2 regions of the Brevundimonas sp. GCM10030266 genome follow, and region 1 is predicted to be linked to the other one. Evidence: predicted binding sites of a transcription regulator. Region 1 holds the regulator's gene; the other holds the start of a gene.
The links. The regulator HrcA, encoded in region 1, represses chaperone genes, less so after heat shock. The targets are predictions, from matches to a motif close to GTTAGCANTCNNNNNNNNNGANTGCTAAC.
Positions count from the first base shown of each region.

Region 2: the regulator HrcA is predicted to act here: its motif matches at 7,851-7,879, upstream of groES (co-chaperone GroES).

Region 1 is NZ_JBHTCY010000001.1:904,985-920,142, reverse strand. It holds gene ACFQQC_RS04825 (metalloregulator ArsR/SmtB family transcription factor) at 1-188, shown strand, start outside; gene ACFQQC_RS04820 (DUF885 domain-containing protein) at 257-2,113, shown strand; gene ACFQQC_RS04815 (zinc-finger domain-containing protein) at 2,121-2,360, opposite strand; gene ACFQQC_RS04810 (ABC transporter ATP-binding protein) at 2,462-3,436, shown strand; gene ACFQQC_RS04805 (Tat pathway signal protein) at 3,515-3,913, opposite strand; gene ACFQQC_RS04800 (alpha-ketoglutarate-dependent dioxygenase AlkB) at 4,655-5,296, shown strand; gene ACFQQC_RS04795 (dienelactone hydrolase family protein) at 5,362-6,264, shown strand; gene grpE (nucleotide exchange factor GrpE) at 6,416-7,000, opposite strand; gene hrcA (heat-inducible transcriptional repressor HrcA) at 7,033-8,103, opposite strand; gene ACFQQC_RS04780 (GNAT family N-acetyltransferase) at 8,100-8,660, opposite strand; gene rph (ribonuclease PH) at 8,720-9,445, shown strand; gene ACFQQC_RS04770 (hypothetical protein) at 9,526-9,882, shown strand; gene ACFQQC_RS04765 (acyltransferase family protein) at 9,919-11,028, shown strand; gene ACFQQC_RS04760 (CHAP domain-containing protein) at 11,097-11,621, shown strand; gene ACFQQC_RS04755 (magnesium transporter CorA family protein) at 11,661-12,611, shown strand; gene ACFQQC_RS04750 (hypothetical protein) at 12,670-13,131, shown strand; gene mmcB (DNA repair putative endonuclease MmcB) at 13,138-13,587, opposite strand; gene ACFQQC_RS04740 (lipocalin family protein) at 13,631-14,152, opposite strand; gene ACFQQC_RS04735 (hypothetical protein) at 14,287-14,463, shown strand; gene hslU (ATP-dependent protease ATPase subunit HslU) at 14,478-15,158, opposite strand, start outside.
Region 2 is NZ_JBHTCY010000001.1:795,381-810,538, forward strand. It holds gene ACFQQC_RS04185 (hypothetical protein) at 1-478, opposite strand, end outside; gene ACFQQC_RS04190 (ethanolamine utilization protein) at 757-1,110, opposite strand; gene ACFQQC_RS04195 (hypothetical protein) at 1,107-1,256, opposite strand; gene ACFQQC_RS04200 (hypothetical protein) at 1,547-2,257, opposite strand; gene ACFQQC_RS04205 (TIR domain-containing protein) at 2,434-2,922, shown strand; gene ACFQQC_RS04210 (SIR2 family protein) at 2,926-4,374, shown strand; gene ACFQQC_RS04215 (toll/interleukin-1 receptor domain-containing protein) at 4,384-4,938, shown strand; gene ACFQQC_RS04220 (toll/interleukin-1 receptor domain-containing protein) at 4,939-5,535, opposite strand; gene groL (chaperonin GroEL) at 5,725-7,374, opposite strand; gene groES (co-chaperone GroES) at 7,491-7,778, opposite strand; gene ACFQQC_RS04235 (tetratricopeptide repeat protein) at 7,943-9,361, opposite strand; gene ACFQQC_RS04240 (hypothetical protein) at 9,519-9,935, shown strand; gene ACFQQC_RS04245 (VOC family protein) at 10,106-10,465, shown strand; gene ACFQQC_RS04250 (hypothetical protein) at 10,462-10,701, opposite strand; gene pgi (glucose-6-phosphate isomerase) at 10,698-12,323, opposite strand; gene ACFQQC_RS04260 (hypothetical protein) at 12,448-12,924, shown strand; gene ACFQQC_RS04265 (thioredoxin family protein) at 12,956-13,633, opposite strand; gene ACFQQC_RS04270 (hypothetical protein) at 13,637-14,542, opposite strand; gene ACFQQC_RS04275 (protein-disulfide reductase DsbD family protein) at 14,553-15,158, opposite strand, start outside.

The sequences.
Region 1 (15,158 bases):
GTCAGCACCTGACCGTGCTGGAGAACGCCGGCCTGGTGACCAGCGAGAAGAAGGGCCAGTACGTCCACTACAGCCTGGTCCCGGACCATCTGGCCAATACGCTGCACAGCTATGCCCAGGAGGTCTGCCCGGTCTCCAAGCCGCTGAAGGCCGAGAGCGCCGAGCTCGCCCGGGGCCGCAAGGACTGATCCTCCACGGCTTGCGCCGGCCCGCCCGAGCGTTGAAGGTCGCGCCCTCAGTTTCCGGGAGGGTTTCCATGCGTCGTCTGCTCGTCTCCACCGTCTGCGCCGTCGCCGTTCTGGCGGGCGCGCCCGTCGCGGCATCGGCCCAGACCACCGCTCCGGCTTCAGCCGACGCCTCGATCCAGACCGAGGACGCCCGGCTGGCGGCCTTCTTCGAACAGGCCTGGCAGGCGCGGATCGCCCTGTCGCCGCAGACGATGACCTCGCTCGGCCTGAAGACCGACTACGACAAGCTGGACGACACGACCGACGCCGCCGCCGAGCGTTCGCTGGCCCTGGCCGAAAGCCAGCTGGCGCAGATGAAGGCGCAATTCGATCCGGCGACGCTCAGCGCCGACAGCCGGATGTCGATGCGGCTGTTCGAGTACGGGGTGGAGCAGGCCCGGCTGTCGAACCAATGGCGCGACTGGGGCTATCAGTTCGCCGCCAACGGCAATCCGACCACCAGCCTGCCCGTCTTCCTGATCAACAACCACCGCGTCTCCAGCGTGTCGGACGCCGAGGCCTATGTCTCGCGCCTGCGCGCCTCCGAGCGGGTGATGGGCGAGATCGCCGCCGAGCTGCGCGACCGCGCCTCCAAGGGCGTCATCTCCCCGAATTTCGTGTTCGAGCCCTCGATCGCCAACACGCGCAACATCATCACCGGCGCCCCGTTCGATGACGCCGCCGACAACCCGGTCTGGGCAGACTTCCAGCGCAAGATCGGCGCGCTGGAAACCGATCAGGCGACGAAGGACCGTCTGCTGGCGGAGGGTCGCGCGGCCCTGACCGGCGAATGGAAGCGCGGCTATGAAGGCGTGCTGGCGGCGCTGGCCGAGGTGCAGCAGCAGGCGGCCGTGATGCCCGACCGCGACGGCGGCGTGTGGCGGCTTCCGGACGGCGAGGCCTATTACAACGCCCGCCTCCAGCTCTCGACCACCACCGACCTGACCGCCGACCAGATCCACGAGATCGGGCTTCGGGAGGTCGCGCGCCTGCAGGGCGAGATGCAGGTCATCATGGATCAGGTCGGCTTCACCGGCTCCCTGCCCGAGATGTTCACCCTGCTGAAGACCGATCCGCGCTTCCAGTATCCGAACACCCCGGAGGGCAAGGAGCAATATCTGACCGACGCCCGCGCCTTCATCGCCCAGGTGATGGAGGCCGCGCCGCGCTGGTTCAGCGACCTGCCGGAGGCGGCGCTGGAGGTCCGGGCGGTCGAGGCCTGGCGCGAGGCCACCGCCAGCATCGCCTTTTACAACTCGCCCGCCCCGGACGGCTCACGCCCGGGCATCTACTATGTGAACCTGTCGGACATGACCCAGGTGCTGAAGCCCCAGATCGAGGGCATCAGCTATCACGAGGGCGCGCCGGGCCATCACTTCCAGATCGCCTACGCCCAGGAGATGCAGGGCCTGCCGTCCTTCCGCCGCTTTGGCGGCTACGGCGCCTATGCCGAGGGCTGGGGCCTGTACGCCGAGCGTCTGGGCAAGGAGATGGGCTTCTATCAGGATCCCTATTCGGACTTCGGCCGTCTCTCGACCGAGCTGTGGCGCGCGGTGCGTCTGGTCACCGACACCGGCCTGCACGCCAAGCGCTGGACCCGCGAACAGGCCATGGACTATTTCCGCCAGAACTCGCTGCTGTCCGAGCGCGACATCCAGAAGGAGGTCGAGCGCTACATCACCAGCCCCGGTCAGGCGACCAGCTACAAGATCGGCGAGTTGAGGATCATGGAGCTGCGCCAGCGCGCGCAGACGGTGCTGGGCGACCGCTTCGACATCCGCGACTTCCACGCGGTGGTGCTGGGCTCAGGGTCGGTGCCGCTGGATGTGCTGAGCGATCAGGTCGACGCCTGGATCGCCGCGGGCGGCGGCGCGCCCGCCTCATAGCGAGCGGTCAGTGCGCCTCGGGCGGACGGGCGGCGGGGCTGTGATAGTCGCCGCCGGCCTTCTTCGCGGTGGCCAGCACGAATTTGCGGTCGCAGTAGCCGCACTCGACGTGGTCGTCCTCGCCCATGTCCATATAGACCAGCGGGTGGCCGAGAGCGCCGCCGCCGCCGTCGCAGGCGACGCGCTTGGTCGTCACCACGATCTCTTCCGGCGGGGGGATGATCACGGAGGTGGGGCGCGACGACATTCGGCAGGCTCTGACTTGGCGATTGGGGCAGGCGCACATAGGTATGCGCGCGCGCTCCTTACCGTCAAACGGAGACGCCTGAAACACCCGAAAGCGCCTGCATGACCGAGACCGAAGCCCTGCCCGTCAACGCCATCGAGGTTCGGGGGCTGGAAAAGACCTATGCCGGGACCAAGAAGGCCCCGCCCAAGACCGCCCTGCGCGGCGTCGATCTGGTCATTCCGCGCGGCTCGATGTTCGGCCTTCTGGGCCCGAACGGGGCGGGCAAGTCGACCCTGATCAACATCATCTCGGGCATCGTCAACAAGACCGGCGGCACGGTCTCGATCTGGGGCCGCGACATCGACAAGGCCCCGCGCGACGCCGCCGCCGCGCTGGGCGTGGTGCCGCAGGAGATCGTCGCCGACGTCTTCTTCACCCCGCGCGAGGCGCTGGAGGTGCAGGCGGGCTTCTACGGCGTGCCCGCCAGTGAGCGCCGCTCCGACGAACTGCTGGCCGCGCTCGGCCTGTCGGACAAGGCCAACGCCTACGTCCGCGCCCTGTCCGGCGGCATGAAGCGCCGCCTGATGGTGGCCAAGGCCCTGGTCCACAATCCGCCCATCCTGATCCTCGACGAGCCGACCGCCGGGGTCGATGTCGAGCTGCGCCGTCAGCTCTGGGAGTACGTCCGCAAGATCAACGCCGAGGGCGTGACCATCCTGCTGACCACCCACTACCTCGAGGAAGCGCAGGAGCTCTGCGACACCATCGCCATCATGAACCGCGGGCAGGTGGTCGCCTGCGAACCGACGCCGCAGCTGCTGCGCCGTCTGGACACCCGCAATGTGGTGGTGACCCCCGAGGGCGAACTGGACGGCCTGCCGACCGTGCCGGGCTTTGACGTGGTGCCCCGCCCGAACGGCGCCTTCGCCATCAGCTACAAGAAGGGCCAGTCGTCGGTCGAGCACGTCCTCGCCGCCGTCCGCGCCGCCGGCGTCACCATCGCCGACATCTCGACCGAGGACCCGGATCTGGAAGACGTCTTCCTGGCCCTCACCTACGGCGACGCGTCGCAGGTCAGTCCGACGAAGGACTAGGTTTTAGGCGCGAGGTTTCAGGTTTCAGGGCGTGTCTGGCGCCCAGTCCCCCAGAACCTGGAACCTAGGGCCTGAAACCTAGACGACCATCACCGTCCCGATCAGCAGGCGCGCCCCGGCGCGGCCCATGACGGTGTTGGTGGCGGTCTGCAGGGCCGAGACAAGACGCTCGATGTCCGGCGGCGCGCCCGGCAGCAGGGCTCCGGCATGTTGCTGGACCACCTGGGCATAGGCGGCGCGCAGACGCGGAGCCGACTGGGCCACCCGCGTCCGCAGGGCGGCGTCCGGCGTATCCACCCCGACCTCGACCGTCATCACGCCCAGCGCGCCGCCGGGGCGACGGACATTGCCCGTCACCGTCGGCAGGCCGAGATAGCTGTTCCCCGACGAACCGCCGCCCCCGTCCGAGGCGGCGGCGGGAGAGGCGGCGGTGGCGGCAGCGACGGCTGCCAGACCGAGAAGGGCGCGACGTTCCATGCGCGCCTTCTGGCACGCGCCGCTTTAAAACCGCGTTACATCCCCGCAAGCCCGGGATGACGCCGCCGCGCCTCATCGGCGGGCGGGCCTCCAGAAGGCGCCCGCTCTCGATATCGGTCACGACAATGATGCTGGAGACCTTGTCCCACAGGCAGTCGCCCGTGCGGCGCCGCACCTCCGCCAGGACATACAGCTGCGCCCCGTCCCCGGCCCAGGCCAGGCCCGCGGTGGCCACATCGCCCTCGGGCGCGGAGGCGCAGCCGTTCATCCGCACCAGTTCGGCCACGGCGGTGCGATGCGCTTCCGTCCGCTCGGTCCCCAGCCCGTTGGAGGCGACGTCGAACACCCGCACCACGCCCAGCGCCGCATTGCCGGGGTCGTTGATGAACAGGCGTCGCGAATCCGCCGCCCAGGCCGCGCGCGCCGGCAGACCGACCCGCGCCATCTCATTGCGATTGAAGAAGCCCGCGCTCAGCAGGACTTCGCCATCCCCCTTCGACACCAGACGCATCGAGCTGTTCGGCGCCAGGGCGGCGGTCTCCTGGCCGGCGTCCAGCACGACCAGCGTCGTCGGTTGCGGCGCGGCGGCGCCCGCGGGCTCGCCCGAACCGCAGGCGGTCAGGGTCAGGACGAGGACGGCGGACAGCAGGGCGCGGATCATCCGCAAGGCTTAGCCGGAGGACCGGACCGCGTCATCCTCCGCCTTCCGCCCGCCCTCCCGACTTCCTAGAACAGGCGCGCATGACCACGCCGCGCGAAATCGACACCGGACTGGAAGGCTTCCGCCTGTGGCCGGGCGCGCTCAATGCCGGGCAGCAGACCGCGCTGCTGACCGAAATCCGCGCGGCGGTCGCGGCCAGCCCCTTCTACCGCCCCGTCACCCCGGGCGGCCGCCCCTTTTCTGTGCGGATGACCAACCTCGGGCCGCTGGGCTGGGTGTCAGATCGCGACGGCTATCGCTATCAGCCGGTCCATCCGGTCACCGGACAGCCCTGGCCGCCGATCCCGTCCGTCCTGCTGGACCTCTGGCGCGACCTGACCGGCTGGCCCGAGCCGCCGGACGCCTGTCTGGTCAATCTGTATCGCGACGAGGCGAAGATGGGCCTGCATCAGGATCAGGACGAGGCCGACCTGACCGCGCCGGTGCTGTCCGTCTCGCTGGGTGACACCGCCGTCTTCCGCATCGGCCCGGCCGGCGGCGGGCCCACCCGCTCCGTCCGTCTGGCGTCGGGCGATGTCTGCGCCCTGACCGGCCCAGCGCGGCTGGCGCGGCACGGGATCGACAGGCTGCTGCCCGGCTCATCACAGTTGCTGGAGGGTGGCGGGCGCATCAACCTGACCCTGCGCCGCGCCGGTCCCGCCGAACGTCAGACTTCACGGTAATCGTGACTCGACGGCGCGAGGGGCCGCCCCCACTGTCCGGCCACCTCAAAAACCGGAGCCCGCCCATGACGCTGATCCGCCCCGAAGGTCCGCAGGCCGAAGACATGATCCTGAACCGCCGCACGCTGGGCGCCGGCGCGGTCGGAGGCCTGTTCTTCGCCGGCTACGCCCCCGCCGCCCTGGCGGCGCAGGCCGCTCCGGTGACCACGGACAGCGCGGGTCTGGTCACCGCGGATGTCACCTATCCGGCGCCAGACGGCTTCGACCTGCCCGCCTATGTCGCCCGCCCGGCGGGAGACGGCCCCTTCCCGGTGGTGATCGTGGTGTCCGAGATCTTCGGTGTGCACGAGTACATCCGCGACATCTGCCGCCGCCTGGCCAAGGCCGGTTATGCGGCGGTCGCTCCGGCCTTCTTCAACCGGGTCGAGGATCCGGCGCCCCTGACCGACATGACCCGCATCATGCAGATCGTCTCGGCGGCCGGTTATGAGCAGGTGATGGGCGATGTGTCGGCCACGCTGGACTGGGTCAGCCAGCAGCTCTGGGCCGACGGCGACAAGGTCGGCATCACCGGCTGGTGCTGGGGCGGCAAGGTCACCTGGCAGGCCTGCGCCCGCTTCGCCGTCATCGACGGCGGCGTCGCCTGGTACGGCCGTCTGGCCCCCGCCGCCAACGCCACCCCCGAACAGATCTCCAGCGGCCAGCCCTGGCCGGTCGATCTGGCCGATGACCTCAAATCCCCGGTGCTGGGCCTTTATGGCGAGAACGACACCGGCATCCCCCTCCCCAGCGTCGAGGCCATGCGCCGCGCCCTGGCCCGCGCCGGCCAGACCGCCAGCGACATCGTCGTCTATCCGGGCGCCCCGCACGGCTTCCACGCCGACTACCGCGACAGCTACCGCGCGGCCGACGCCGCAGACGGCTGGGCGAAGCTGCTGGCCTTCTTCGAGGCGCGGCTGAAGCGCTGAATCCTTCTCCCCTCGGGGGAGAAGGTGTCCCGAAGGGAGGGATGAGGGGGACTCTATCCGCACCGCAATTGGAGAGGGGGACGCCGCTTCCAGCATCCCCCTCATCCGTCATGCTCCGCATGCCACCTTCTCCCCCGGAGGGGAGAAGGGGTTAAGCCTTGCTGTCGAAATTCCCGCCGGTGGCCTGGGCGGCGGCATAGGCCGCATTGCCCGCCGCGGCGCCGGAGCCCTTGGCGGCGACCACCACCATGGCCGGACGCACGGTGCGGCCGAACAGGGCGTAGCCGGCCTGCAGGGTCTGGATCACCTGACCGCCCTGAACGGTGTCGGACGGCTGCTCCATCATCGCCTGATGCAGGTGCGGGTCGAAGACCTCGCCCGGCTCCGGCGCGACGCGCTTCAGATTGTTGGCCTCGAAGGCCGAGAACAGGGCCTTCTGGGTCAGCTCCAGCCCTTCGGTCAGGCCTGCGGCGGCGCCGTCGGCCTCCTTCGGCGCGGCCTGGATGGCGCGCTCCAGATTGTCGGCCACGACCAGAAGGTCGCGCGCGAACTTCTGGATGGCGTAGGCGCGGGCGTCATTGTTCTGGGTTTCGGCCCGGCGCTTGGTGTTCTCGGCCTCGGCCACGGCGCGCAGGGCGCGATCCTTCCACTGGTCGCGCTCGGCGATCACGGCGTCCAGCGGGGCCAGGTCGTCCTCGCCGCCAAAGCCTTCGGCCTCGCCGATGTCGGCGTCCAGTTCGGTTTCGGGATCGTAGTCGGGGGTATCGTTCACGTCTCTTGTCCGTCCAGCATCCGGCCCAGCACCCGGGCGGTATAGTCCACCAACGGGATGACACGGGCGTAGTTCAGTCTCGCGGGCCCGATCACGCCTATGGCGCCCAGAACCCGTTGTCGGCCGCTCATATAGGGCGCCGCGATCACGGCGGAACCCGAAAGTGAGAACAGGCGCGTTTCCGCGCCGATAAAGATGCGGACGCCCTGGGCCGAGGACACCCCGTCCAGCAGGCCGATCAGCTGTTCCTTCTGCTCCAGATCGTCGAACAGGACGCGGACCTTCTCCAGATCCTCCATCGCCCCGGCGTCCTGCAGCAGATTGGCCCGGCCCCGCACGATCAGCGCGCGTTCTCGCTCCGCCCCGCCTGACCAGGCGGCCAGCCCATCCTCGACCAGTCGCGCCGCCGTCGCGTCCAGCTCGCGCCGCGCCAGATCCAGCTCGGTCCGCATCTCGGTGCGCGCCTCATGCAGGGGGCGACCACGCAGACGGGCATTCAGGAAGTTCGACGCCTCCTGCAGGGTCGAGGGCGTCACCCCGGCCTTCAGCGGCATCAGCCGGTTCTCGACCGAGCCGTCGTCGCCGACCAGCACCGCCAGCGCCTGATCATGGCCCAGCGCCACGAACTCCACATGCTTGACCCCGGCGTCGCGCACCGGACTGGCCACGATGCTGGCGCCGCCCGCCAGACCCGACAGCAGGGACGAGGCCTCGTTCAGCGCCTCATCGAAGCTGCGGCCGCGCCCCGCCAGCCGCCCGTCAATCTCGCGCCGCTCCTCCGTGGAGATGTCGCCGATCTCCAGCAGGCCGTCGACGAACAGCCGCAGGCCCGCATGGGTCGGGATCCGCCCCGCCGAGGTGTGCGGCGAGGCCAGCAGCCCCGCCAGCGTCAGGTCCTGCATGGTGTTGCGGATCGAGGCCGGCGACAGGCTGACCCCGCTCATCGCCAGCGTCCGCGACCCCACCGGCTCGCCGGTCTGGAGATAGCTTTCGACGATGCGCCGGAAGATGTCGCGCGCGCGCTGGTCCAGCGCCGGCAGGGTCGGGGAGGGGTTCAGAAAGGTCATGCCGCGCCTCTCGCCGCCCACGCCGCCCGATCCAGCCTCATCACCAGACAATCATCCTCGTCATTGAAGACCTGTCGTCCGACCTCTTCGAACCCCAGCCGGCGGTAGAAGCGATGGGCGTCCGTATTGGTGTTCAGGGGGTCGATGATGACCGCCTTCACCGTCGGATCGGCGAAGGCGGCCTCGATCGCCAGCGTCATCATTTGCGTGCCGTAGCCGCGATTGAGCGCATCCGCCGGGCCGATCCAGATGTCCATGGCCCGCAGGCCCGGCTCGATCTCGCCCCAGTAATGGCTGGGCTCCAGATGCGGGTCGCACACCTGCATGGCGCCGATGGGCCGACCGTCCGCCTCGGCGATCAGGTGGAAACTCACAGGCGAGGCCGCGGCCAGTTCCTCCGGCCAGTCGATGCCGTCAAAGGCGACCTCCAGATCAGGCCGGTCGCTGGAGCAGGCGATCACATGCGGCTCCCGGTCCCAGGCCTGCAGCACGGGCACATCCGCCGGCGTCGCGGGACGCAGGCGCACCAGACCGGGCGTGGAGGGGGACAGGCTCATGGTTTCAGGATAAGCAGCGCCCCGTCCTCTTCCAAGACGGCTTCCACGGACCCCCGATCATGACCACGCCCCGCCCTTCCGACCGCACCCCCGAACAGCTCCGCAAGGTGACGCTGGAAACCGGCGTGAACCGCTACGCCGAGGGCTCCTGCCTGGTCACCTTCGGCAATACGAAGGTTCTGGTCACCGCGTCGGTGGAAGAGAACGTCCCCGGCTGGATGCGCGGCAAGGGTCAGGGCTGGGTGACGGCCGAATACGGCATGCTGCCCCGCGCCACCCACACCCGCGGTCGTCGTGAGGCCGCGGCGGGCAAGCAGACCGGCCGGACGCAGGAAATCCAGCGCCTGATCGGCCGTAGCTTGCGCGCCGTCGTGGACCTGAAGGCGCTGGGCGAGCGTCAGGTGGTCCTGGACTGCGACGTCATCCAGGCCGATGGCGGCACCCGCACCGCCGCCATCACCGGCGCCTGGGTCGCCATGGCCTCGGCCTTCGACTACCTGCGCGCCGAGGGCGTGATGAAGACCGATCCGATCCTCGACCAGGTCGCCGCCGTCTCTTGCGGCGTCTGCAACGACCAGCCGGTGCTGGACCTCGACTACGAAGAGGACTCCTCCGCCGAGGCCGACAGCAATTTCGTCCTGACCGGCTCGGGGACCATCGTCGAGATCCAGGCCACGGGCGAGAAGCGCGGCTTCTCGCGCGCCGAGTTCAACCGCCTGTTCGAACTGGCCGAGATCGGCTGCGGCGAGCTGTTCGCCCTGCAGCGCGCGGCCCTGGGTCGCTGATTTCGCCTGACAGCGTTACGGGCTTTTATCGGTAACCAAAACGCGGCATCGTCGTTTCTCCACGTCATGGGGAGATGACGATGCGCCTGCCGATCCTGTTGACCGCCGCCCTGCTGATGGTGGCCGCCTGCGACCAGCAACCCGCGTCTCCGGGCGCGGAGCCCGCCGCGCCCGCGACCACGGCGGCGACGCCGGAACCGGTCATGCCCGCCGATGCGCCGCCGCAGGAAGAGGCGCCGGCCGAGGCCGCCTCCTGCACCGCCGAACAGGGCGAGGCCGCCGCCGTCGCCCTGGCCAGCCGCTGCACCCGCGTCAGCCCGGCCAGCCACCCGCCCTGCAATCCGGCAAATCCCTGCCAGATGATCCAGGACGAGATCGACCGCTCCTGCGCCATGTATGGACCGGGCGAGACCAAGCCGGTGGAGTGCGCCGCTTAACGGTTTCCAGACTCCAGGTCGGTTACGGTCGCGGGCATGACGCCCGTGGCCACACCCCCCGATCTTCGCGCCCTGACGACGCTGCGCTTCCTCGCGGCCGCCTGGGTGGTGCTCTACACGGCCTGGCCGCACCTGAACGTCGGCTTCACGCCCACGCTGGTGACCAAGGGCTATCTGGGCGTCGAGGTCTTCTTCGTCCTGTCCGGCTTCATCCTCAGCCACGTCTATCTCGAGGCGGTCGGCGAGAAGCGCTATTCCCACAAGGGCTTCCTGTGGGCGCGGATCGCCCGGGTCTATCCGCTGCATCTGGTGACGCTGGCCGGCATGGCCGTGCTGGGGATCGGCGCGGTGTTCGCGGGCCTGTCCGTCAGTGAGAGCCTGACCGACTGGCGCGCCCTGCCCGCCCACCTGACCATGACCCACGCCTGGGGTCTGGCGCCGTCGTCGGCCTTCAACCATCCGTCCTGGTCGATCTCGGCGGAATGGTTCGCCTATCTGACCTTCCCGGCCTTCGCCTTCGTCGCCTGGCGACTGAAGGATCGACCGGTCGTGGCCACCGTTCTGGCGGCCATCGTGGCGCTGGGCATCTACGCCGCCTTCCAGCCGCTGGCCGGCTTCTCCCTGACCGAGGCCACCTTCCGCTGGGGCGCGCTGCGCATCGTCCCCTGCTTCCTGCTGGGCTGCGCCCTGTATCTTATCTATCGCCGCGCCCCGATCCCCCATGCGGGACTGGTCGCCCTGCTGAGCGGCGCGGGCGTCATCATCAGCGCGTCGCTGGGCCTGTGGGATCCGGTCACCGTCCTGTTCGCGGGCGGGCTGATCCTGTCGCTGGGCTCGCTGGCCAATGAGAAGGCCAGCCTCTTCGCCTCGCCCTTCGGCGTCTATCTGGGCGAGATTTCCTACTCTATCTACATGGTCTGCGCGCCGGTCCTGCTGGTCATGACCAATGTCGCCGCGCGCCTGACCGGGGCCGACGACAAGCGTTTTCACATGATTGTGTGGTTGGCCGTCGTCGCGGCCATTCCGGTGGCGGCCATGGCGACCTATCACCTCGTCGAACGCCCTGCCCGCACCGCTTTGCGGCGATTCGCCAAGCCCAACGGCTCAGGTCAAGCCGCGACCGAAGCGCGCACACCGACGGCGTAAAGGGGTCTTCAACCCTCGCCCACTATCGGTTACGGCTTGTTTCAACGGCAGTCGGGAAAAGCCTCAGCATGTTCAAACGGCTCAAAGCCGCCGCAGTTGCGGCGACCCTCGGAATGTTTGTGCTGGGCGCCACCGCCCCCGCAGCGAACGCCGGAGAGCCGTACTGGCAGTGCGTGACCTTCGCCCGCATGTTCTCGGGCATCCAGATCTTCGGCGACGCCCTGACCTGGTGGCGTCAGGCGCAGGGGCGCTTCCAGACCGGCAACACCCCCCGCACCGGATCGGTCCTCTCGTTCGAGGCGAGCGGCCGCATGAGCCGCGGGCACGTCGCCGTCGTCTCCGAAGTCCTGACCCCCCGCGTGATCCGCATCACCCACGCCAACTGGGGCGGCAGCCGCGGCAAGGTCGAGGAAAACGTCACCGTCGTTGATGTTTCGGGCGACAACGATTGGACCGCCGTGAAGGTCTGGTACAACCCGATCAATGACCTCGGCACGACCGTCTATCCGACCAACGGCTTCATCTACCAGCAGGCGCCCGTCGCCGCTGGCGTCGAGATGGCGTCGGTTCCCTCGGCCGCCGGCCAGAACTGACCTGAGGGCCTCCGTTCGGGAGGCCTTCCAGTGATCCGCATGTATCGCTCGACAGGCGCCGCCTGCGAGGACGCCGTGATCGAGGCGGGCAAGCTGTCGCTGCATCCCGACGTGCTGTGGATCGACATGCTCAATCCCACACGCGACGAGGACGCCGCGGTCGAGGCCGCGCTGGGCGTCTCCGTGCCCACCCGCGAGGAGATGAAGGAGCTGGAGGCCTCCAGCCGCGTCTATCGCGAGAACGGGGCCACCTATCTGACCGCCGACATCATCACCCGGGGCGACGAGGAAATCCCCGGCATCGAGCCGGTCACCTTCGTCCTGACCGCCGGCCCGCTGATCACCATCCGCTACGCCGAGCCCAAGCCCTTCGCCCTGCTGCTGGAGAAGCTGGAGCGCGAGCCGGGCCTGTGCGGCTCTGGCGCGGACCTGTTCCTGAACCTGATGGAGGTGGTGGTCGACCGCGCGTCGGACATCCTGTCCAAGACCGTGGTGCGGGTGGAGGGCATCGCCAATCACGTCTTCTCGGGCGGCAAGACGGTCGGGTTCGAGAAGCTGATCACCAAGCTGGGCCGCGCCCAGATCGCCAACGCCCGCATCGAGCAGAGCCTGGCCGGCCTGACCCGCGTCTTCGCCTTCGTCACCGCCGACGAGCGGATCGACAGCGGCGACGCCCGCGCCCACCTGCGCTCGCTCAGCCGCGACGTCGAAAGCCTGAGCGCCCACAACCAGTCCGTCGCCGCCTCGATCAATTTCCAGCTGTCGGCGGCGCTGGGCCTGATCAACATCGAGCAGTCGTCGATCATCAAGATCTTCTCGGTCGCCGCCGTCGCCTTCCTGCCGCCGACCCTGATCGCCTCGATCTACGGCATGAATTTCGACCACATGCCCGAACTGCACTGGATGGCCGGCTATCCGCTGGCCGTCGTGGCCATGGTCATTTCCGCCATCCTTCCCCTGCTGTGGTTCAAGCGGAAGGGCTGGCTGTAACTTGACCCCGGACAGCCTTCCGGGTCTTCCTGCCCGCCCCGTTGGTGGAGTTCCCCCCATGCGCCTGACCGTCCTCGCCGCCGCGTCCGCCCTAGCCCTCATCCTCGCCGCCTGTTCGCAGGGTGGAGAGACCGTCGAGGCGCCGGCCGAACCGCCCGCCCCGGCCGCCGTGCTGGCCGGCGTAGATCTGACCCAGCCGCTCAGCCTGGTCGGCACCGAGCCCTTCTGGGGCATCCGGCTGACCGGTCAGGAGCTGGTCTATTCGGGCGTCGACCGGCCCGAGCAACGCGCGCCCCAGCCCGCCCTGACCGTCCAAGGCACGGTGGCCACCCTGCAGACCCGCTCGGCGACGGGCACTGTCTTCGACCTCACCCTGACCGCCACCGAATGCAGCGACGGCATGAGCGACCGCACCTATCCGCTGACCGCCATGGTCAAGGTCGGGGACGAAAGCCTGATGGGCTGCGCCGCCACCACCGCGGCGATCCAGAGCGCGGGCGAAAGCGGCCCCGTCTCCTGACCGCCGTCAGGCGTCCCTGAGCGTCCGCATGGCCCCAAGCCGCCCGAAGGCGATGGTCAGGGCCTTGCGCCGCGCGGGCGCCAGGGGGCTGGAGGGGGCGTCACGCACCACCGCCCCGCCGAAGCCGTCGGCCACGATCAGCCCCGGCTCGTCGGGCAGCACGCCTTGCGGAAACTCGGGCGCCACGGCGAAATAGAAGGCGTCGCAGAACGGTCCGTACTCGTGCCATTTGCGATCGACGCGATAGTCCTCGACGCCGGACTTCACCTCGACGATGACGATGTCGCCCCTCGGCCCCAGCGCCATGACATCGGCCCGCCGTCCATTGGGAAGACACACCTCCAGCAGCGGCGCATAGCCGAGGTCCAGCATCAGACGCGCCGCGCCCCGCGTCACCGCCTGGGTGGTCTCGGGTCGGCTGAAGACAAGGTCGATCTGAAGCGCGGCGGCGGCCATGCCCCCGTTATGTTCCGCCTTCGTTCCGGTTTCAAGTGCGGGGTTACTGCCCGGTCTGCACGACCTGCGCCGTCGGCAGGCCCAGCGCCGCCGCCCGTCGGACCAGATCCGCGCGCACCGCCGCCGACGGGCTCTGGCTGCGATGCCAGATCCACCAGTCCGACCGGTTCGGCAACGACAGGATGGCCCAGCTGTAGTCGTCGGCGTGGGCCTGCACCCGATAGTTCTGGCCCGCCAGCCCGCCGAAGCTCAGCAGCCCGGTCAGGCTGAAGCGGAAATTCCGGTTGGTCCCCGGATCCGTCACCCGCGCATTGGCGCGCAGGGTCTCCACCACGCCATCCGCACGGCGGGTGCAGGTGACGACGATCCCGTAGCGGTCGGCCCGGCTCTGCGGGGTGAAGTCGATCTGGGCGCGTCGGCAGTCCTTCTGCAGGTCATTGGGGCTGCGCACGACCTCGAACCAGCGACCGTCGAAACGGTCCATATCCACGCTCTGGGCAAGCGCGGGCGTGGCGATCAGGGCCCCGCCGACGACGAAGGTGAGGACAGACAGGCGGGCGATCATGGCGCAGCACTCCTTTGATCCCGACGTCTGTCTACGCGCCGGACCCGCGATCGGATGCATCCGCCAGACAGCGGATGTCGATCGTGCCCAATATGGAGTACCATCTGTTCCGGGGGCCTTTCCGGAGAGACACGATGGCCGAGGATCGGGTCGCACGCCGCAATCGGAGCAGCGCCACGGGACTGTGGGTGCTGGCGGGACTGGCGTTGGTCGTCATCGTCCTGATCGGGGCGATGGTGCTGAAATCCAACGCCGCCGACCAGCGCGCCCGTCAGGAGGCCGAGGCCGCGGCGACACGCGCCCCGACCTGACCTGCTTCAATCCGTCAGAGAATGTAGCGGCTCAGGTCGGCATTCTTCGCCAGTTCGCCGATCCGCTCGCGCACCTGCGCGCCGTCGAAGGTGATCGTCTGGCCGGTCAGGTCCGACGCCTTGAAGCTGGTCTCCTCCAGCACCCGCTCCAGCACCGTCTGCAGACGACGGGCGCCGATGTTCTCGACCGCCGAATTGGCGGCCACCGCCGCATCGGCCAGCGCCTCCACCGCGTCGTCGGTGAAGACCAGGGTCACCTCTTCCGTCGCCAGCAGGGCCTGGTTCTGACGGATCAGATTGGCTTCCGGCTCTGTCAGGATCCGCTTGAAGTCATCGCGGGTCAGCGCCTTCAGCTCCACCCGGATCGGCAGACGCCCCTGCAGCTCGGGCAGCAGATCCGACGGCTTGGCCACGTGGAAGGCGCCCGAGGCGATGAACAGCACATGGTCGGACTTCACCGGCCCGTATTTGGTCGAGACGGTCGTGCCCTCGATCAGCGGCAGCAGGTCGCGCTGCACGCCCTCGCGGCTGACATCCGCGCCGCGGCCTTCCGACCGCACGGCCACCTTGTCGATCTCGTCGATGAAGACGATGCCCTCGTTCTCGGCCAGCGACAGGGCTTCGGCGGTCAGGCTCTCCTGATCCAGCAGTTTGTCGCTTTCCTCGGTGGTGAGCGGCGCGACGGCGTCCCTGAC
Region 2 (15,158 bases), 110 kb from region 1:
TGCCCGCCTCATCCGCGCTGCCGTCCCCGGCCATGCCCGTCACCCCGCGCGCCAGCCGCTCCAGCGTCCCCGCCAGCCGGGCGTATGTATAGGCCCGCGTCGGCTGCAGCTCGCCCAGCATCAGGATCGCGGTCCGCGCCGCCGCCCGCGCCGCCTCGGCCAGGGACGCTTCGCCGCCCAGCCCATTGCACGGCGCCTCGGCCGGCGACCCCTTCACCGCCCTGGCCTTCTCGTCCAGCGCCTCCGGCGTCAGCACACAGCCCGCCTCGGCCTCATCCTTCCGCAGGCAGTCGTGCCGCTTCAGATGCGCATAGATGGTCCGCTCGGCCGGCCCGAACGCCTCCGACAGCGCCCGCGCCGTCACCCCGCGCGCGAACAGCGCCCGCACCTCCGCCCACTGCGTCCTGCTCAGCCGCCCGTACGGCTTCCGCTCCAGCCCCGTCGTCTCCGCCGCCTCACCGCCCCGTCCCCGCGCCATCGCCTCTCTCCCGGGCTCCATGCCCGGACGCAATTATCGGGGCGCCCGCAGGGACCGCTGGAAGACTGCCGACTCTTTTCGCCAGGCCATTGATTCCGGGACGTTTCACCGCGCGAGTTCGGCCGAACTCAGCTCACCTCTCCGCATCGCGGGGAGGGGGACCACCGGCGCAGCCGGTGGTGGAGGGGTCTGCCCGCCCCCCGCACGGTCTCCCGTCTCCTCCCCATCGCGATGGGGAGGGGGACCGCGAAGCGGTGGAGGGGCTCTTCACCCCAAGCTCAATCCCCCGCCGCCTCCCGCCAGTGCGGCCAGGTGACATAGGCCGTCACCGCCCCGTCCGCCCCCGCCCGGATCGTCACAGTCTCGTCCTTCGGCATATGGACGATATCCCCGACCCCGGCCTCCAGCGTCTCGCCCCGGCTCTCCACCGTCAGCCGTCCCTCCAGCACGATCATGGTGTCATGCACCTTCATCGTCTCGGTCAGGCTCTGGTCGGGGCCATAGCGGCCATGGCCGACGGTCACCGGCCCGCCGTCCGAGGCGTCGATTCCGTCGGCGGTGAAGATGTCGGCGTCCTGCCCCGGCGACCGCTCGAACGCGGCCTCGGCCAGCCTCAGCCGCCGCACCCTCACGGCACGACGCCCGTCGTCGGCCCGACCCCGTCGTCCTCGTCTTCACTCGTGGGCAGCGGTATCGCCCGCCCCGGCCGCTCCAGCGCCTCGACGTCCTCGCGCAGGTCTTCCAGCTCGTCGTCCAGCGGGGTGTCGGGATCGGTCATGGGAGGCTCCTTCTGTTGCGGAGAAGGAATGGCGGGGGACCGGACGGTGTTCCCATTCCTCGCCCTGCGGGGGAGGGGGACCCTGCGAAGCCCTCCGGGCGAAGCAGGGTGGAGGGGACTGTCAATTCAGCTTCCCTCGCCCTCCTAAGAAGGAATGTCGCTCCGTCGCAGCGACAGAGTGGGGGCGGTATAAGGGTGCGGTCGTAGGCCGTTCGCTGTCCGCATGCCGTGTCGTGGGAGCGGCGGACAGATCCGCAAGACGCGTACGCTCGCTTCCCAGCACGAGTGCGCTATTCCTTTTTCTGCTCCGAGGAGGGGCTTACGCTCGCGCTTGACGTAACGTGGGGAGGCTCTTGCGGCGGCATCAGCTTCTGCATCCACATACCGGCAGTAAATGCGCCACCTAGAAGGATCGCGAGGGCGCCGAGTGCCGCCCAGACATGGGATAGGCGTAGTGATCTGATGAAAGCGTACAAGCTCACCGTTCCCAGATCAGGCACTGTCTCCGACGGTCTCGGGGAAGTAGAGAGCCGCTGGCGCCAGTTGTCGAGCAGTCCGGCGAAGGTAGGGGTGTTCAGTGAGTTGGGGTTGATCGGGAGCTGGTGGACAAACCAATCGTTCCCTTTTTCGAGCAATCCATCGCAGCGGACATTCTGGTCAACAAGCACCAAGAGTGGGAGGTTGCGATTGTAAGCGAGAGCCGCTTCGATCTGATTCCATGGCGTCGCGAGGCCCGCGTCTTTGACCGCCTTTTGAGCGTCTGAACCCCGTCGCTCAAAGCCATCTCCGATCCAGTAGCGTTCGACCGCGATCACAACTACGCCCGAACACTTGTCCATCTGGTTGGTGATCGCGCGAAGAGGCGCATCGGCGCTAAAAGTGTTTCTACCGATGGTGCAGGGGGAGCAGCCGAGCGCTCTCAGCCGCGCCTCTACCGCGCTCACGAAAGCCTCCTGCTCGGCGCTAAGGCCGGTTCCCACGCTAACGAAGACGTCAATCATTTTGTCCCCCGACAACCCGTCTTAACGGACATCCGCTGGATATCCGTTGGCAAGCGGATTCAACTACCTCAGCGGGAGCTGTACGGCTAGGGGCGGGCTGTCCTTCGAGAGTGTCCGTTTGACATTGGCTGGGACTCTCTCTTTGGTTGAGTCAAGCAAAGCTTGGGGAGGCAAATATGGCCCGGCGGGTATTTTTCAGTTTTCACTATGCGCGCGATGTCATGCGCGTGACCCAAGTTCGCAACTCATGGGTGGTTAGGCCGGAGCATGAAGCCCAGCCGTTCTACGATGCAGCCGAGTTTGAAGAGGCGAAGAGGAAGGCCGGCGGGATCGAAAAATGGATCGAGTCCCAACTCTCTGGCACATCGGTCACCGTCGTCCTTTACGGCCATGAAACTGCGCAACGGGATTGGGTCATACATGAAATCAAGCGCAGCTATCAGTTGGGAAAAGGCATTCTTGCCATCGACATCCATCGACTCAAACACCCGACGACAGGCGCCGACCAGCCAGGCGTCAATCCGCTCACTAAGCTCCATATCGACAGGGGGGGGCAGAAGGTGCTGCTGAGCACCCTCTACAAGAGCTACGATTGGGTGAACGATAACGGCTATAGCAACATGGCGACTTGGATTGAGGCCGCAGCAAAGGCGGTCGGACGGTAAGTGATGGCGAGTCCCGGCCGTACCAAGTTGCTAAAGTCTTTTCCGCAAGCTCTGCACCAAGGTTATGGTGCATTCTTCGTTGGCGCCGGTATATCTCGGGCGGCTGGTTATCCGACTTGGTCGGAGCTGCTTAAGGATATTGGGGAGGAACTGGGGGTCCATTCACATGATATCTCGGATCTTGCGGCTCTAGCTCAGTGGCACATCACTGAGCGTGGCAACGCCACGGGAGTGCGTAATGTAATCAAGTCAGAGATTGGCGTTGATCGACCGGTGCCTGAATCTTTGGAGGTTATAGCGCGGTTACCAGCTCGCCATATCTGGACGACCAACTACGATCGTCTGGTAGAGCGAGCATTCGAGACCGTAAGGCGGCCGATTGATCCAGTTTCAGCTCCCAGCGATCTCACCCTGAAGCCCAAGCCTGGGGCTGCTCACCTCTACAAGATGCATGGATCGATTGATCGGCTGGATGACATTGTCATTTCGACTGAGGATTACGAGCTCTATCGCTCTCGCCGCGGCGCCTTTCTGCCTCTTCTGCAAGCGCATCTGACAAGCATGTCGATGCTATTTGTTGGCCTAAGTCTGACTGACCCCAACATCAGGCAAGTCCTGTCGACCATTCGCGAAAGTTTCGCCGAAACTCCGGGTGAGCATTTTGCGATTGTTAAACCGCCGGCCAGATCTGATTTTAAAACAGATGCGGAGTTCGAAGCCCGTGCGGCGCAACACCGGCTGTGGGCACAGGACCTAAGACGCTATGGTCTTATAACTGTAGAGGTCGATGAGTATTCAGAAATTCCGGAACTTCTCAAACAGATCGAGCGTCGCGTCGCAAGTATGCGGGTATGGGTAAGTGGTAGTTGGCCCTTGGAGGGAAGTGCATCCGGGGCTGCGGACCTGTACCGGCTGTCAGAAGGTGTTGGCGGTCTGATCGGTAGGATCGGTCGGGATTTGGTTTCTGGATCGGGCGTGCTTGTAGGTTCAGCAGCGATAGCCGGCTTCATCGATGCGCTCCGCCAGGAGGGTGGGTGGGATCTTGACCGGCGTCTCATCGTGCGCCCGTTTCTTCAGCCTCTAGAAGGCAAAGACCCAGATCGGACTCAGTGGGCGGCGCTTCGCGTCGAAATGTCCCGCTATGCCGGAGTGGTGATCTTCCTCGGTGGGGCGAAGCTGCAGGATGGCATCCTTGTCGATGCCGACGGGGTGTTTGCCGAGTATGAAGCAGCCCGAGCGGCCGGTGCTTTTATATTGCCTGTTGGCGCTACCGGGGGGGCTGCCAAAGCAATTGCCGACAACATTCGTGGGTCGGATATACCAACGACCGGTGTCAGAGCTTCAAGGCCGACAGATGATGAACTTGACCGACTTGGAGACCCTAACAACTCATCCGAAATTCTTCTGGCGATAATCGGTGATATAATAAATCGTCTATCAAAGGTCGATTGAGCTATCGACATGGTGGAGTATGTCACCCGCGATGAACTGCGCTCTGCCGCCGCCGGATTAAAGCTGGATGAACAGGTTGCGCGGCGTCGTAAGGCGTCTAGCCAAACGCTGACGGGTTCAACATTCCTCTCTCATTCGAGCAAGGATAAGGATCTCGTCCTTGGCGCAACAATTCTCCTCGAGAACCACGGAGCCAAAGTTTATCTCGATGAGATAGACCCTGCGATGCCTCCTTACACTAACGACGAGACCGCACGTCTGTTAAAGTCTCGCATCCGGCAAACTCATAGGTTCGTCTTGCTGGTGAGCCCCAATAGCAAGGAAAGCCGCTGGGTGCCGTGGGAACTCGGCGTAGCAGACGGCTATAAGAGCTTGGGTACTATAGCCCTCTTGCCGTCGGCGGACGATCCGTATGACCGAGCTTGGGCGGAGTGGGAGTATCTCGGCCTCTACCATCGGATCGTTTGGGGTGAGATTAACGGTGAGCCCAAGCCGCTTTGGATGGTCCTTGATCATCGAGCGAACACAGCTACGCCTTTAAGGCGTTGGCTGTCGGGCGGCTAGTCAACCGCTGGGGCGTAGTTTGTCGTTTCCCGTTTTCCAGTCGTCATAACGTTTGAAAACGGCTGCAGTTTCAGTTTTGGCTGACTTGTTTATGTATATGTTTGGAGAAGAACTAATATCTGTGAAATCTACCTTTGGGTATAACTCAAGATACTCTTGACCAGAGAAATCTAGATGCCCGTTTGGTGGTATGAGGGGGAGAATTGCAACGTTTCCATTCATTCCATCGAAGAAACCGAGTTCCCATGGCATCCACAGAGAGGTCCGTGAGTGTCTTGAATGAAGATAGAAGCAAGAATCGCTCTTGCGCATCTGTTTTCGCAACGTCTCGGCAGTGCCAACAGATATCGCGTTCCGATCCAATTCCGGATCCTCAATCCAGTCAACATAAACAGTTTTTCCGCTGGCCTCGAGAATCTTTTTTACGCCCAGAACCAAACCAGCATCTCGCATCGAGTGCGATAGAAATATGTCGTAGCGGTCCTTCAGTGCTAAAGCGGCGTTACCTATCATCAAAATCAGTTGAGCTGCAATGTCGGCCGTGAAGTCAGTCGTGTCGCCGCCTCGCGCGCGGGCATCATTTTCTTTCAAATACACGCCACTCTCCATCAGGTCTGGGTGTGCGGTCTCGTAGATACTTGTCTGTAAAAGCCAAAGATCCGCCAAAAAAAGGCGCCCCGGTCTCCCGGAGCGCCTTCTTCGTTCTCAGCTTGAACCGCTGAACTTCCAACCCCCGGCCTTCGCCGGGGCGTCCCGAGGCGAGCCTTTCGGCTCGCCTCGATCCGCTTAGAAGTCCATCCCGCCCATGCCGCCCATGCCGCCGCCCATGTCCGGGGCGCCGCCGGCCGAGGCCTTCTTCGGCGCGTCGGCGACCGCGGCTTCGGTCGTGATCAGGATGCCGGCCACCGAGGCCGCGTCCTGCAGGGCGGTGCGGACCACCTTGGCGGGGTCGATGACGCCCATCTTGACCAGGTCGCCGTACTCTTCGGTCTGGGCGTTGAAGCCGAACGAGGCGTCGGTCGATTCCAGCACCTTGCCGACGACGATCGAACCCTCGACGCCCGCGTTCTCCGAGATCTGACGGATCGGAGCCTGCAGGGCGCGACGGATGATGGCGATGCCGGCGGTCTGGTCGGCGTTGTCGCCCTTGACGTCGGCCAGGACCTTGGAGGCCTTGAGCAGGGCGATGCCGCCGCCCGGGACGATGCCTTCGTCAGCCGCGGCGCGGGTGGCGTTCAGGGCGTCGTCGACGCGGTCCTTCTTCTCCTTGACCTCGACCTCGGTCGAGCCGCCGACGCGCAGGACGGCGACGCCGCCGGCCAGCTTGGCCAGACGTTCCTGCAGCTTCTCCTTGTCGTAGTCCGAGGTCGTGGCTTCGATCTGGGCCTTGATCTGGGCGACGCGGCCTTCGATGTCAGCCTTCTCGCCGACGCCTTCCACGATGGTGGTGTCGTCCTTGGTGATGGTGACCTTCTTGGCGCGGCCCAGCATGTCGAGCGTGACGCTCTCCAGCTTGATGCCGAGGTCTTCCGAGATGACCTGGCCGCCCGTCAGGATGGCGATGTCTTCCAGCATGGCCTTGCGGCGGTCGCCGAAGCCCGGAGCCTTGACGGCGGCGACGCGCAGGCCGCCACGCAGCTTGTTCACGACGAGGGTGGCCAGGGCCTCGCCCTCGATGTCCTCGGCGATGATGATCAGCGGGCGACCCGACTGGACCACGGCTTCCAGGATCGGGAGCATGGCCTGCAGCGACGACAGCTTCTTCTCGTGGAGCAGGATGAGCGGCTCCTCGAGCTGGGCCTCCATCTTGTCGGCGTTGGTGATGAAGTAGGGGCTCAGGTAGCCGCGGTCGAACTGCATGCCCTCGACGATGTCGACGGTGGTTTCGGCGGTCTTGGCTTCTTCAACGGTGATGACGCCGTCGTTGCCGACCTTGGCCATGGCTTCGGCGATCAGGCCGCCGACTTCAGCGTCGCCGTTGGCCGAGATGGTGCCGACCTGGGCGATTTCCGAGTTGTTGGAGACCGGCTTGGAGCTGGCCTTGACCTCGGCCAGGACGGCGGTGACCGCCTTGTCGATGCCGCGCTTCAGGTCCATCGGGTTCATGCCCGCGGCGACGGCCTTCAGGCCCTCCTGCACGATGGCCTGGGCCAGGACGGTCGCGGTGGTGGTGCCGTCACCCGCCTTGTCGTTCGTCTTCGACGCGACTTCGCGGATCATCTGGGCGCCCATGTTCTCGAAGGCGTCTTCCAGCTCGATTTCCTTGGCGACCGAAACGCCGTCCTTGGTCGAGCGCGGGGCGCCGAACGACTTCTGGATCACCACATTGCGGCCCTTCGGACCCAGGGTGACCTTGACGGCGTTGGCGAGCACGTTGACGCCGCGCAGCATCTTGTCGCGCGCGTCGGTGTTGAACTGTACGATCTTGGCGGCCATTGGCGGCTGCTCCTTGAAAGAGGTGATTGGTGTTTGGTGGTTGGTGAGGATGGGATCAGCGGCGGCGGCGAACCGGTCTCGGTCGCGCCAGCCACCAATCACCCATCACCAATCACTCAGCTCAGGACGCCCAGGACGTCCGATTCCTTCATGATGATCAGGTCTTCGCCGTCGATCTTGATCTCGGTGCCCGACCATTTGCCGAACAGGATGCGGTCGCCGGCCTTCAGTTCCAGGGCCTGGACGACGCCGCTGTCGTCACGGACGCCGGCGCCGACGGAGATAACTTCGCCTTCCTGCGGCTTTTCCTTGGCGGTGTCGGGGATGATGATCCCGCCCTTGGTCTTGGATTCTTCTTCAACGCGCTTGACCAGCACGCGGTCGCCGAGCGGACGGAACGCCATCGGACTTCTCCCTGTAAACCCCCGGAACGGGGCGTTCTGAAATGATGGGAAGCACCCGCGCCGGATCGCCGTTTTGGCAGCCGACCCGTGAGAGTGCCAACGCGAGCGGCAAGTAGGGGGCGGACCCCCGACCGTCAAGCGTCAGCGGCTGGATTCGGGCGGCGTCAGTCCGTCGCGGCGGACAGGGTCCAGGCGGCCTCGACCTGTCGGGCGAACAGGGGGCGGGCGCCGCGCACGCGGGTGCGCCAGTCGCGGCCGCGGGCCTGCTGGCCCAGCAGATCGCCCAGCCCATCGCGGACCAGCACCAACGCCTCGTCGGAGCGGGCGCGGTTGATCAGGAAGCCGGCGTACTGTTCGGTCCCCGACAGCGCCGTCGCGTGGGCGGGGGGCAGGCGGTCGGCGGCGATGGACCGGGCCCGCTGGTACAGGCCCTCAGCCTCGGGCGCGCGGCCCAGCCGGTCCAGCACGGCGGCATAGCCGGTCAGGGTGTCGAGCAGGTCGGGGCTGTCGGCGCCCACGCCCGCCTCATAAACGGCCAGCCCCTCGCGGAACGGCGCCTCGGCCTCGGTCCAGCGGCCCTGGTCGGACAGGGCGTAGCCCAGGTTGGCGCGGGCGTTGCCGGTGAAGGGATGGTCCGGCCCGACGATCTCCAGCGCCAGTTCCAGCGCCCGGCGGAACGGCGCCTCGGCCCGCTCGCCCTGCTTGGTCACATGCAGATACCAGCCGTAGTTGGTCAGGCACTGGGCCAGCAGGACGGGATCATTGGCGCCCTCGGCGATGGCCACGGCGCGGACGTAAAGCGGCTCGGCCTGATGCGCCCGCCCGGTGCGGCGCAGGGAGTTGCCCAGGTTCGACAGCACGATGGCGACATGGAAGTCGTCCGGCCCGTACAGCACCTCATACATGCCCAGCACCTGCCGGTAGAGCGGATCGGCCTCGGCATGGCGGCCCTGGGCGGTCAGGGCGTTGGCGACCAGGTTCAGGCTGTCGGCGGTCTTCTCGTGCACCTCGCCCAGCTGGGTGCGGCGCAAGGCCAGGCTGGCGCGGGCCGAGGCCTCGGCCTCCTCGTTGCGGCCCAGGGCGTCGAGGATACGCCCCCGGTCGTACAGCAGGGTCGCCTGTTCCGCCGGGTCCGTCAGGGCCAACGCCCGCTCGATGTCGGCCAGCGCCCCGGCGTAATCGCCGTTCTCCAGCTTCAGCCGGGCCTGTGTCGCCAGCGGATGGGCCAGGGCCCGATCGTTCGGTCCCAGCCGGGTCTCGATCACCTCGACGGCGGCCCGGATGGCGGCGGCGGCCCCGGCGGCGTCTTGCGCGCCATAGCGTTCGACGCCCAGCGCCACGAGGGCCTCGGCGGCGACCTTCGCATCGCCCTCGCGCCGCAGGATGGTCGCCACGGGGTCGATCTCGCTCGGCGCCGAAATGCGGACCTCGGTCGGCGCCGGTGGCGGCGGAGGTGGTGGCGGTGGAGGAGGCGGTGGCGGCGGGGGTTGCTGCACCACCTGGGCGGCGGCGGGCGCGGCGACCAGCGTCAGGGCTAGGCCCGACGTTGTCGCCAGCAGCACGATCGCCAACAGCCGTTTCACCCAGAACGCCTCCCTTTCGCGGCCATCAGCCGACATTACAGCGATTTATGCAAGGTGAACCGAAACTGAACGGCCCCCTCCCGGCTTGTTCAGGCTGGCCCCTCCATAAAGGCCACACACCCGGCGGAGACGCCGGTCCGTTTGAAAGGAGCCGACCATGAAGACGCTTTCGAAATTCGCTATCGCCACGCCGGCCCTGGTCGGCGCCATGACCCTGATGGCCGCCGCCCCGGCCGAGGCCCAGAGCCGCGACCGTGACAATACCAGCCGCAACGCCGTGATCGGCGCGGTCGTCGGTGGTCTGGCCGGCGCGGCCATCGGCAACGGCGACGGCACCTACGCCATCGGCGGCGCCCTCGCCGGCGCGGCCCTCGGCGCCGCCGCCAGCAACCGCGGCGACGACTGCGGCTACTACCGCGGCGGCCGCTGCTACCGGAACCAGGGCCACTGGGAGCGCGAACACGGCATCAACAGCCGCGACCCGCGCTGGGAGCAACGTCGCGACTACCGCGAATGGCGCCGGGAGAACCGTCGCGATGAACGCCGCGACTACCGCTACGACCGTCGCTGGTAATCAGACACCCTTCCGTCCGGCCGCGTGAGTTCAGCCGGACGTGTGGGCGAGGAAGGCGGGCTTCGGAAACGAAGGCCCGCCTTTTTCCTGTCTGACGCCCCCCTCTGGCGCCCCCTCTGGCGTCCGGCCTAATCCCGGCGCAGGGTGCTGTCGGACAGGGAGGACATCACATGGCGGTCACCGGCATCGGCGGCTTCTTTTTCCGCGCGAAGGATCCCGAGGCCCTTGCGGCCTGGTATCTGGAGCATCTGGGCGTCGGCGCCCCTCCGGGCGTCTTCCTGTGGAACCAGCAGGCCGGGCCGACGGTCTTCGCGCCGTTCAAGGCCGACAGCGACTATTTCGCCGCCGACAAGGCCTTCATGCTGAACCTGCGCGTCGATGACCTGGACGGTCTGCTGACGTCGCTCCGGGCGGCCGGTATCGAGATCATCACCAAGCCCGAATGGGACGCCTCGCCCGAGATCGGCCGCTTCGCCCGCATCCACGACCCGGAAGGCAACGCCATCGAGCTGTGGCAGCCGCCGGCCTAGCCTTCTTCGGCGGCTTCCGCAGCCGCCGCCAATTCGCCGCGCTCGATCAGGGCGCGTCCCAGCATGATGGCCTGCGCCGCCGTCATCACCGTATCGACGGTCTGGCCCTGCCCTGCGTCGTACTGAGCCCGGCTGGTCGCCCACTCCAGATCGAGCGTGACAAGATCGTCGATGATCCCCGTCCCGAAGGCGATCAGGGGATGCAGGTCGGGGAAATCGTCTTCGGCTTCGCTCATACCATCAACCGCTTCATCAGCTCCGTCGTGGACGGATCCAGCCCGGCCGACGGTTCGCCGGCGGCGACATCCTTCAGGATGGCCTTGGCCAGCACCTTGCCCAGTTCGACGCCCCACTGGTCGAAGCTGTTGATGTCCTCAATCACGCCCTCGACGAAGGTCTTGTGCTCGTACAGCGCCAGCAGGGCGCCGACGGCTTCGGGGCTCAGGGCGTCCAGCAGGATGGTCGTGGACGGACGATCGCCGGGGAAGGTCTTGTGCGGGGCCAGACGGTCCGCCTCGGCCTCATCGGCGCCCGCCGCAATCAGTTCGGCGCGGGCGTCCTTCTCCGTCTTGCCGACCATCAGCGCCTGGGCCTGGGCCAGGGCGTTCGACCACAGCGGCGCATCGCCTTCGCGATCGTCGATGGCGGCCGCGGAGGTATGGGCGACCACCACGAACTCGGCGGGAACCACGGTCGGTCCCTGATGGATCTGCTGGAAGAAGGCGTGCTGGCCGTTGGTGCCCGGTTCGCCGAAGACGATGGGGCCGGTGGCGGTGTCGACGGGCGTGCCGTCGCGCTTCACCCGCTTGCCGTTCGACTCCATCTCCAGCTGCTGCAGGAAGGCGGGCAGGCGGCGCAGGCCGTGGGCATAGGGGGCGACGGTGCGGGCGTTGCGCCCCAAGCCCTCGACATTAAAGATCTGCGCCAGCGCCAGCAGCACCGGGGCGTTCTTCTCCAGATCGGCCTCGACGAAATGCTCGTCCATCGCCCGGGCGCCGGCCAGCACCCGCTCGAACACGTCCCAGCCCAGGGCGACCGCGACGGACAGGCTGACCGCCGACCACAGCGAATAACGCCCGCCGACCCAGTCGCGGAAGCCGAAGGTGCGGCCGCAGCCCCAGTCCTTCGCCTTCTCCGGCGCGGCGGTGACGCCGATCAGGTGGCGCACCATCCGGCGCGGCGACAGGCTTTCGGCCAGCCAGGCCTTGGCCAGCTCCGCATTGGCCAGGGTCTCCTGGGTGGTGAAGGTCTTGGACACGACCACGACCAGCGTCGTTTCCGGATCCAGTCCGGCCAGGGCCTCGGCCATGTCGCGCGGGTCGATATTGGCGACGAAGCGCAGGTCGATGGTCGGCTCCAGCGGCTTCAGCGCGTCCCACAGCAGGCGCGGGCCCAGGTCCGATCCACCGATGCCGATGTGAACGATGGCGGTGAACGGCTGTTTCGTTCCGCCCGTCTCGGCGCCCGAACGGATGTCGGTGGCGAACTCGCACATGGCGTCGCGGGTCTCGTCGACCTCCTTCGACACCGCCTCGCCCAGGGCGTGGAAGTCGGCGCCCTCGGCGGCGCGCAGGGCGGGGTGCAGAACCGCGCGGCCCTCGGTGTTGTTGACCGCCTCGCCGGCGAACAGGGCGTTGCGCCGTCCCTCGACATCGCAGGCGCGAGCCACATCCAGCGCCGCCTCGAAGCCTTCCGCGCTCCACGACTGCTTCGACAGGTCCAGATACAGGCCCGCGGCGTCCAGGCTCATCCGGTCCACCCGACCGGGGTCGGTGGCGAAATGGTGGACGATGCGCGCCCCGGCGTCCTTGCGCGCCACGGCGCGGAGCAGGTCGAGGGCTTGTTTGCGGGCGGTCATGGCGATCTCGGCGGCGTCGGACGGGCGGGGAGGCGTAAACCCTCGTTTACGGGTCAGGCGTAAGCCGGTTCAACGGCGAATCCATGATTCGTCGAAACAAATAAGGTTAGCCCCCGAGGTTCCCATGTCCTGCGGCGTCGCCCTGGCTCTTTCCCTGCTGCTCACCGACCCGAACGTCGCGCTGGCGGCGGAGCAGCCGCCCGCCCCCGCCGGGGCGCCGGTCTCGGTCGCCGGTGAGCCGCTGTTCGCGGATATCATCAGCCGCGCGGGCGCCCTTCGCTCGGTCGTTGGCCAGTGGCAGGCCAACCTGGCGTCTTCTCCGGACTGGTACATGACCCCGGAGGCGATCGGCCGGTTTGAAACCGAGACCACGGCCCTCGCCGCCCTCGACATGCAGGGTCACCTGATCCTCAAGGAGCGCGGCACCGACGGCGACCTGAAATGCATCCTGCGCGGCATTTCGGAAGACATGCCCAAAAAGGTCGAAGCCATCCGCACCGCCGGCACCCCGGCCGAACGCCGGGTCGCGCTGGATGAACTCCACTACCTGCTGAACGACAACGTCGAGGTCATCACCGCCCCGCCGGCGCCGCCGGTCTAGGCGGCGTCAGGGGTTTGCGTGACGGCGGGCGTCAGGCGTCCTCGTCCGCATATTTGATCGAACAGCCGTAGGGCGCCGCCAGATCGGTGCGGAGCGGGCGCTCGGACATCACGTCGTCCAGCGCCGAGCGGACGAAATTGGTCGCGCCCTGCAGATCGGCGACCTCGACGGTCGGTTTGTCGTCAATGCCGCCGACGAAGACCAGCCGCCCCTCGCGGTCGATGACCCGCATGTCGGGCGTGGTCTTGGCGCCGTAGGTCCGGCCGACCTGGCCGGTGGGATCGAGCAGCAGATGGGCGGCGTTCGCCCGGGTCCGCGTCTTCCAGTCACGGGCGTCCTGGCCCTCGACATAGCCCTGCTTGCCCGGGGCGGAGGAGATGATGCTCAGCCACACCACGCCGTCCTCGGCCGCCTCGCGCTGCAGGGCCTGCATGGCGCCGGAATAGTGTTTCTGGACGTAGGGGCAGCCCTCATTGGTCCACTCCAGCACCACCACCTTGCCGCGGAAGTCGGACAGGCTGCGCTGGACGCCGTCCGCATCGACAAGGGTGAAGGCGGGGGCCGGCTGGCCCGGCATGGGCATCAGCGCCGGCGCGGGAGAGGGTGAGGAGGCGGGGGCTTCGGCCTTCTCAGCGGGCGCGGCGGCCTGCTGCTGGCAGGCGAGCAGGAGGCTGGACAGGGCGACAACGGCGAGGGTCGATCGGATCATGGCTCAGCTCAGCAAAAGGTGGGCATGGGGGAAGTTGGTCGCGCCCCAGTGGGCGACGTAGACGTGAGGGGCGTCAAGCGCGACGCTCAACTGAACATCCGGGCGCAGGGCCCTCAGTTCCCGGAACTGGGTCTCGCTGAGGCGGGTGTTGCGCAGGCGCGCCGCGCGGATCTGGTCCATGAACGACGACCGGAACAGGCGCAGATAGTCCTCCATCGGTGTGGAGTTCCACTCGGCGTCACCGCCGGGCTCCACCTCCATGACGGGCGACAGGGAGTCGCTGAAGTCGAAGAAATAGAGGCGCGGCAGCCGCTTCGCCTCGGCCAGCCGGCCGATGAAGCCGCGCGTGCGGAAGTCCCGGCCGGTGCGCAGGCGCTGCAGGTCGGGCAGGTCCAGGTCGAAGAAGCCGGGCTCGGGCGGCTGGGGCAGGACCAGATCGGTCAGTCGGGGCATCAGCGCCAGCAAGGCCGGCGACTGGTCGTCCTCGACAGCCTTCTGGTTATGGTCGCCGGTGTCCGACTGGGGGATGGTCAGCTGAGTCAGGCGCGGGAAGGCGGGTGCGCGCTCAATGAGGGAGGCGAAGTCCCAGGTCGCCATGCCGTTGGCGCCCTCGTCCGGCCCGTCGATCTTCAGCGAGCCGATCCACGGCGCGACGGCCGGATCGGCGAGGGCCTCGAGCGCCTCGGGCCAGCCCTCATAGGTCGAGCCGAAATAGGTGACCGCCAGCAGGCCGCCCACGTCCGCCGCCGTCAGCCGGGGACAGCCGCCGTCGATGTGCTGCAGGCGCGACGGCGGGTCGACCGGTTCGTCGGCGCCCGGATCCAGATCGTCCTCGGAGAGGGCGGCGTTGATGTCGGACTGGGCGTCCAGAATTCTCCGCAGGGCCGCTTCGATATCCGGGTTCGTCATCGACATCTCCCTACGGGTTCGCGCTTTCGTTCAGGGCCTCGACGACGACGCCCTCGGTCAGCAGTTGCGGCAGCACCTCCGGCTCGGTCTGGCCGGGGCGATAGAACAGGTACAGGGGAACGCCCGAGCGTCCGTGGCGCTGCAGCTCGGCGGTGATCGCGTCATCACGTCGCGTCCAGTCGCCGACCAGATAGACGGCGCGCGTCTCGTCCATCGCCCGTTTCACGCCCGGCGTGGTCAGGGAGGTGCGCTCGTTGATCTTGCAGGTCACGCACCAGTCGGCGGTGAAATTGACCAGCACCGGACGGCCCTCGGACAGGGCGGCCTGGACGGCCTCTGCGGACCAGGGCGACGACGCGAGACCGGATGTTCCGTCTTCGGACGATCCGTCCCGGGCCTCCACTGGCGCGCGGGCGGCGAGGGTCGCGGCACCCAGGGCGGCCAGCAGAAGGGCGGCGCCGGCGATGGTGTGGATCACCCCTCTGCGGCCCAGCGCCCGTTCGCCCTGACCGGCGCCGATCAGCCACAGGCCCGCGGCGGCGGCCAGTCCGGCGACGAACAGCAGGCCCAGCCCTTCGGCGCCCGTCTGGTTGCTGAACACCCAGGCCAGCCACAG